2 regions of the Pseudomonas sp. FW306-02-D09B genome follow, and region 2 is predicted to be linked to the other one. Evidence: riboswitches for the same ligand, from Rfam matches in the RefSeq annotation. Region 2 holds a riboswitch; the other holds the start of a gene.
What was found. A riboswitch is a leader RNA that binds a small molecule or an ion and turns the genes downstream of it on or off. The one in region 2 is predicted to bind manganese.

Region 1 (3,485 bases), on a different contig from region 2:
GTGGGGGGGAAGGTGCGAATTTCCGCGACCTCGGATTTTGGTCGCAACGTACTGAAGAACTGGCTTGACCAGTTCAACACCCAATACCCCGAGGTGAAGTTCGCGTTGGTGCTGTCGGATTCGCTGTCGCATTTGCTGCAAGACGATATCGATCTCGCCATCCGATTCGGTGTGCCGCCGGACAGTTCCTTCGTTGCCCGGCCCCTGGCACCCAACCGGCGCGTGTTGTGCGCGTCGCCCCGGTATCTGGCAAAGCACGGCGCCCCCGAGCACCCACGGGATCTGGAGCGTTTCGACTGTATTGTCCTCAACTCTGTTGCTGGGCCGGCGAACGACTGGCGCTTCACCCGCAATGGCAAAGTTGAAAACTATACGGTCCCGCTCGCAAACGCTCGCGAGACGAATGACGGCGCGGTCGCCCGAGAGTGGGCAGTTCACGGTTACGGCATTGCAATGAAATCGCTGTGGGATATTGGCCCGGACCTGCGAGCAGGACGCTTGAATATCCTGTTGCCGGAGTGGCGAACTGCGGAGGCGCCGGTACATGCCCTGTATCAACGCAACCGGTACATGGCGCCCCGCGTACGTGCCCTTCTGGATTTTCTGGTCGAGCGCTTTGCAGAAGAATCCAGCCACCTGGACGACTACTTGAGCTGACAGCTAAGCCAGATCAAGAACCTTCAAAAGGACTGCAAAGAGGATGTACAGCAACACCATCGATGCCAATAGCCAGCGCGAGATGATGCCCTTTCGGAAAGCGAAGAACATGACGCCGACACCTATCAAGGTGATGATCGCCGCCAGAACCAGCGACGTGTCCAGCGCCCAAGGCGTAAAGAACAGCCCGAATGCAGTGGGCACTGTGGCCTGAATCATCATGGCGCCACTGATGTTGGCCAAGGCTAGTCGGTGTTTACCCTGGCGGACCCAAATGATCGCATTCAGCGTTTCAGGTAGTTCGGTAGCAATCGGGCTGAGCAACAGGGCCAGCAGTTGAGGGTGGATACCCAGCATGGGGCCCAGGGCATCGAGTTGTCCGACAAAGAAGTGAGAGGCCGCAAAGATAACCGCCAATGCAATAAGCGTTTGAATCACCGCCGCCGAGGTCGACGGAGTCGCTTTGCCTGGCGCAAGTTTCAGGGGCTCGAGTTCATACTCTTCTTCATCCTGCTCACCGCGCATTTCCTTCCAGAAATACGCCGCATAGGCCGCCAGGAAAAGAATACCCAACCAAGGTTTGTAGGCAAACACGACAAGACCGAGCGCAATCTTTGCCACAAAGATTACGAGGAACCATCCTTGATCGCGGCTGAGTCGTTTGAAGTCCTGACGGATGGCCTCGGTATTCGCCAGGCGCTGACGACACACCAGCAGCGTCACGCCGACTACCGCATAGGCGATCGTCGCCAAAACCAGAGGGCCGCCAAGTGCAGCACCGACGCCGAGGGATTTCTGCTCTGGCGTGTCACCAAACACAACGGCAATAAACGTGATGACGCTTTCCGGTAATGCCGTACCAAAGGCCGCCAGAATGGACCCCGTGGCTTGTTGCCCGACCGCAAGTTTGCGACCGACCCACTCGATGCCATTAACGAAGTATTCACAAGCCAGATAGATGACAACCGCGGAGCCCAACAGCAACGCAAACGTCATGGGCATAGAATGCATGAGGAAACCTGAGGGGCCGGACACAAGAGCCAATGGTTCAGACACCCGCGTCCGACCCACAGACAGGTATCTTCACCAATGGTCTTGCCAAGTCATATGACCGGTCACGCCATGGCTTGCGAGCCAAGTATGTTGACGTGACCCCTTCCGGAAACGAAGGCGGCTACTCCCCAAGGGAGCGGCGATCCTAAAGACCAGGTACTAATGCGTCAACGGCTTAGTTGCGAGTTTTCAAACTCTGAACCTCATTATTTTGCTGCAAACTCATATATAGCTAGAGCGTGCGGCACTTTAAACGTTTGGTGCAAGTATTTGTAACATGCTATGTCTTGAAAGACCTTCAGCATCACTTTCTGAATGAACGCTGAACACTATCGATCGAGTGGGTTACAGCAAAAGCAATCCCTCTTATTCTTGTTCCGGAAGTAATCCTTCAGGGAGTTATCAAGTACCCTTTAATGGCAATTGTTATTCAGGAGGTCATTAAACAGCAGCAAACTCACACCGGCGCTGCCCGACTCCAGATCGGCACCGCCCTGGTTTATTTAATGTTGCAGTATCTCGTTCGGCGAGGCTCCTGTACAAACACAGGTCACTGATCTGACGACGTCGAGAGACGCCCAAGGTTAAGACAGGCTCTATCGGATTAAGGTTTAGCCCAAGTGACTTCCGGCCAGCATGGCCCGGATACGTTGTACAGTGCCAAAACCTAGACGTGGAGATCGCTTTCTGCACTCTCTTCTCTGGTTTACGCCCCTGTGTGAGATCTGTTTGTGGTCAAAACAGCTATGGGGACTACCTCAAATGTCAATGGCAAGCGCTACCCCTTCCACCTTCAAGGACATCCGCCTGAAAGACACAGTAGTGTCTTACATGAGCCCTCTGCTCATTACCGTGACCGGCAACATGACGGTCATCCAGGCCAGGGAACATCTGCTCAAGCAACTGCCGGACGATGATATTCCGGCCCACATCTTTGTCACCGACCCGCGCAGCGCTTTGCATGGCCAGCTGTCGGTGAAAACACTGCTCACCGAGAAAAACACTGACCTTTGCGTTCGCGATCTGATGCTGCCCATCCGCTATTCGGTTTCGCCGAATCAGCTCCGGCACGATGTCGCGCCCGAGCTGATCGAGAAAGGCGTGGACATCGTTCCCGTGGTCAGCGAAGGCCGGCTACTGGGCGTGCTGTATGAAAAAGAAATCGCGACGCTGATTCAGGACGAAGGCACCGACGACGCTCAACGCCAGGGTGCCAGCCTGCCGCTGGAAACGCCCTACCTCAGCACGAGCCCGTGGAGTTTGTGGAAAAAGCGCTTGCCGTGGCTACTGCTGCTGTTTCTCGCCGAGGCCTACACCAGCACCATCTTGCAAGTATTCGAAGAGCAGCTTGAAGCCGCCATCGCCCTGGCCTTCTTCATTCCCCTGCTGATCGGCACTGGCGGCAACAGCGGCACCCAGATCACCTCCACGCTGGTACGGGCCATGGCCCTGGGCGAAGTCAGCCTGCGCAATGTCGGCACGGTGCTGCGCAAGGAAGTGACCACTTCCTTCATGATCGCGCTGGCCATCGGTGTCGTGGCCTGGATTCGGGCGTGGATGCTGGGAGTGGGATCGGAAATCGCCATGGTGGTCTGCCTGACGCTGGTCGCTATCACTATCTGGAGCGCCGTCGTCTCATCGATCATCCCGATGCTGTTAAGAAAACTGCGCATTGATCCAGCCGTGGTTTCTGCTCCCTTCATCGCGACCTTTATCGACGGTACCGGCCTGGTCATTTATTTCAACATCGCCAAACTGGTGATGACCGACCTGCC
Region 2 (3,485 bases):
GATGTATGCCCAGTCCTACCAAAAGACGGTGGGTGAGGCGAGCAACAAGGGTGTGCTGGACAAGAACAGCAGCGAGGCCAAACGGGTCCAGGCGATTGCCAATCGGCTGATCGCGCAGGCACCGGTCTTCCGTCCTGATTCGGCGCAGTGGACGTGGGAAGTCAATCTGATCAAGAGTGACGAGCTCAACGCCAACTGCGGTCCTGGCGGCAAGATCATTTTCTATACCGGGTTGATCGACAGCCTGAAACTCACTGACGATGAAATCGCCGCAGTCATGGGCCATGAAATCGCCCACGCCTTGCGTGAGCATGGTCGTGAAGCGATGTCCAAGGCCTATGGCATCGAAATGGCCAAGCAGGGCGCCGGTGCCTTGCTCGGGCTGGGGCAGGACACGCTGGCCCTGGCCGACACCGTGGCCAACTACGGCATGACCTTGCCCAACAGCCGCGCCAATGAAAACGAAGCTGACCTGATCGGCCTGGAACTGGCCGCCCGCGCCGGCTACAACCCGAACGCGGCGATCACCCTGTGGGACAAGATGAGCAAGGCTTCCGAAGGTTCGCCGCCAGAATTCATGAGCACTCACCCGGCATCCAGCAGCCGGGTTGCGTCGCTCCAGGCAGCGATTCCGAAAGTCATGCCGCTTTATCTGAAGGCCAAAAAATCCTGAATCCTGAAGTGAGCCACAAGAGCTGAAGTCGTGCAGCTCTTGTGGCGAGGGGGCTTGCCCCCGTTCGACCGGGCTGGCGCTCGAGTGCGCAGCAGTCGCAAAGCCAGCGAGTGCGGTGTATCTGGCGGATCTCGGTTGCAGGGGGGAGGGCTGCTTCGCACCCCAACGGGGGCAAGCCCCCTCGCCACAGTTATCTGCCAGGCAGTGACATGTCAGTCGAGAGTGTTACACCCACCCGCTGCTCTGCATCGCCTTGTACACCGCGACGATGGCCAGGATGAAGAACGCCGATGCTGCCAGGCGGCGGATCAGGGTCAGGGGCAGTTTGTCTGCGGCAAAATTACCCGCCAGCACCACCGGCACGTTGGCAATCAGCATGCCGAGCGTGGTGCCAATGACCACCAGCCACAACTCAGGGTACTGAGCGGCGAGCATCACGGTGGCGATCTGGGTCTTGTCACCGATCTCGGCGAGGAAGAACGCAATCAGCGTGGTCAGGAACGGTCCGAATTTACGCGCAGTGCTGGCTTCGTCCTCATCCATCTTGTCCGGCACCAGGGTCCATAGCGCGGTCGCGGTAAAGCTTGCGGCGAGGATCCAGTGCAGCGTCGCATCCGAGAAGAAACTCCCGAACCAGGCACCGACAGCACCCGCAGCCGCGTGGTTGGCCAGGGTTGCAGCGACGATACCGGCGATGATCGGCCAGGGTTTGCGAAAGCGTGCGGCGAGAATGAGCGCGAGCAATTGCGTCTTGTCACCGATTTCGGCCAAGGCAACGACAGCGGTGGGAACGAGAAGAGAATCCAGCATCAGGGTTTTCCTAAGGGGCGGGTCGACACGGCTATGACACGTACAGCCTCCCCGCCCCGGGTAAGGTGTGCGTGTCATAGGTCTTGTCAAACCCTGCGATCCGTCTGTGCGGTCGCTTGGGTCGCATACGCCATGGTCTGAGGACCAAGTATGTTGACGTATGCCGGACGAGCATGGCGCTCGTGGGAGACTACTCCCCTAGGACGGAGCGGATTCTGCCTAGGCAAAATCCATTCGGCAAGCGCTAATTTCTAGCCGCGCTTGGCCCGGTAGATCCGGAAACCTTGCCCTTCAGCCTTGATCGCACACACACCGAGATGCTCCTCGATCAGCGGCTGATACTTCAGGAAGCTGTTGGCTACCAGGCGAAGTTCGCCGCCGTTTTTCAGGTGTTTGGCTGCTTTTCGCAGCAGATTCTCGGTGGCGTGATAATCGGTGTGAACCCCGACATGAAACGGCGGATTGCTCAGAATCGCGCTCAAACCCATCGGTGCAGCGTCGATGCCATCGCCGGTCAGCACCTCGGCCTCCAGGCCGTTGGCCGCCAATGTCAGGCGACTGCTGGCCGCGGCGAACGCATCAACGTCGAGTAGGGTGACGGTGTTGTGTGGATAACGCCGTTTCACCGCCGCGCCCAACACGCCAGCACCGCAACCGAAATCCAGCAAGTGACCGCTTGGCAGTTTGTCCAGATGTTCGAGCAGCAGCGCGCTGCCGCGATCCAGTCGACCGTGACTGAACACGCCCGGCAGGCTGATCACTTTCAGTGGGCCTTCAGCCAGCGGCAGTTCGTATTCCTGCGCCAGGCTTTCCAGCGATTTGGCCTCGGGCGCATTGGCCACGGTGACCTGCCAGAGCTGGCAGTGGCGGGCGCTGTCGAGCTTGCGCGGTTTGCCGAAGGGGTTCAACTGTTTGGCCGCGCCTTCGATGCCGCTGCGTTTTTCACCCACCAGGTACAGTTCACGACCGGCCAGGCGCGAGGCGAGGGCGTTGAGGATGTAGTCGGTCAGGTCCTTGGATTTGGGCAGGAACACCACCGCCGTTTCAAACTCGCGGCTCGGAGCATTCACGCCAAAGTGGCTGCGCTCGGCAAAGCGGGCGTCCAGCGCTGCCTGGTCGCCTGCGTGCCAGCACCAGCCGTGAGCGTTGGGCAATTTGCCCAGCAAGTCATCGGCGGGCAAACCGGCCAGCAGCAACTCGCCTTGAAACAAATCGGCCTGACGAAGCAGTACTTCACTGCGCGGATCCATACTCTGCTCCTTGAAAAAAAGTGCGGCAGTTTATCAACTGACGACCCGCAGCGCTGTACCGCTGAAGAAGCCTTGGGCGTTTTCGGTCAGTTGACCGACAATCCTCTGTCGCGCTTCGCGGCTGCCCCAGGCGTTGTGCGGGGTGACGATCAAGCGCGGGATGTCGGCGGCCAACAGCGGATTGCCGGCGGTAGGGGGCTCGACACTCAGGACGTCGGTCGCCGCGCCGCCCAGATGCCCGTTGCGCAACGCATCGGCCAAGGCTTGTTCGTCGATCAGCCCACCGCGTGCGGTATTGACCACAAAGGCGCCGGGTTTGAGCAGCGCCAGTTCGCGGGCACCAATGAAGTTACGGGTATGTTCGTTGAGCGGGCAGTGCAGGGTCAGCGCGTCGATTTGCGGCAGCAGCTCATCCAGCGGCAAGCGGTCGGCGCGGGCCGGACGCCCAGGCAATTGGCCGAGCAACACGCGCATGCCAAAGGCTTCGGCCAGCCGCGCGACGGCGCCACCCAATTCACCATGGCCGAGCAGGCCGAGGGTTTTGCCTTCGAGTTCGACGATCGGGAAATCCAGCAGGCAGAATTGTTTGGCCTGCTGCCAGCGACCTTCAGCGACGGCTTTCTGGTAATCGCTCAGGCGGGTGGCGAGGTTCAGCAGCAACATGATCGTGTGCTGCGCCACCGACGGCGTGCCATAACCCTGGCAGTTGCTCACGGTAATCCCTTGGGCGCGGGCGGCGGCCAGGTCGACAT

Region 1: linked by a shared signal. The riboswitch ahead of AC3WK5_RS02660 (sodium:calcium antiporter) and the one ahead of AC3WK5_RS27750 (TMEM165/GDT1 family protein) in region 2 are both predicted to bind manganese.

Annotation. Positions count from the first base shown of each region.
Region 1 covers NZ_JBYSXY010000001.1:556,281-559,765, forward strand. The annotation lists gene AC3WK5_RS02655 (LysR family transcriptional regulator) at 1-657, shown strand, start outside; gene AC3WK5_RS02660 (sodium:calcium antiporter) at 661-1,668, opposite strand; yybP-ykoY riboswitch at 1,687-1,847, opposite strand; M-box (ykoK) riboswitch at 2,222-2,396, shown strand; gene AC3WK5_RS02665 (magnesium transporter) at 2,473-3,485, shown strand, end outside.
Region 2 covers NZ_JBYSXY010000028.1:5,982-9,466, forward strand. The annotation lists gene AC3WK5_RS27745 (M48 family metallopeptidase) at 1-673, shown strand, start outside; gene AC3WK5_RS27750 (TMEM165/GDT1 family protein) at 899-1,483, opposite strand; yybP-ykoY riboswitch at 1,572-1,695, opposite strand; gene AC3WK5_RS27755 (methyltransferase) at 1,735-2,733, opposite strand; gene AC3WK5_RS27760 (2-hydroxyacid dehydrogenase) at 2,767-3,485, opposite strand, start outside.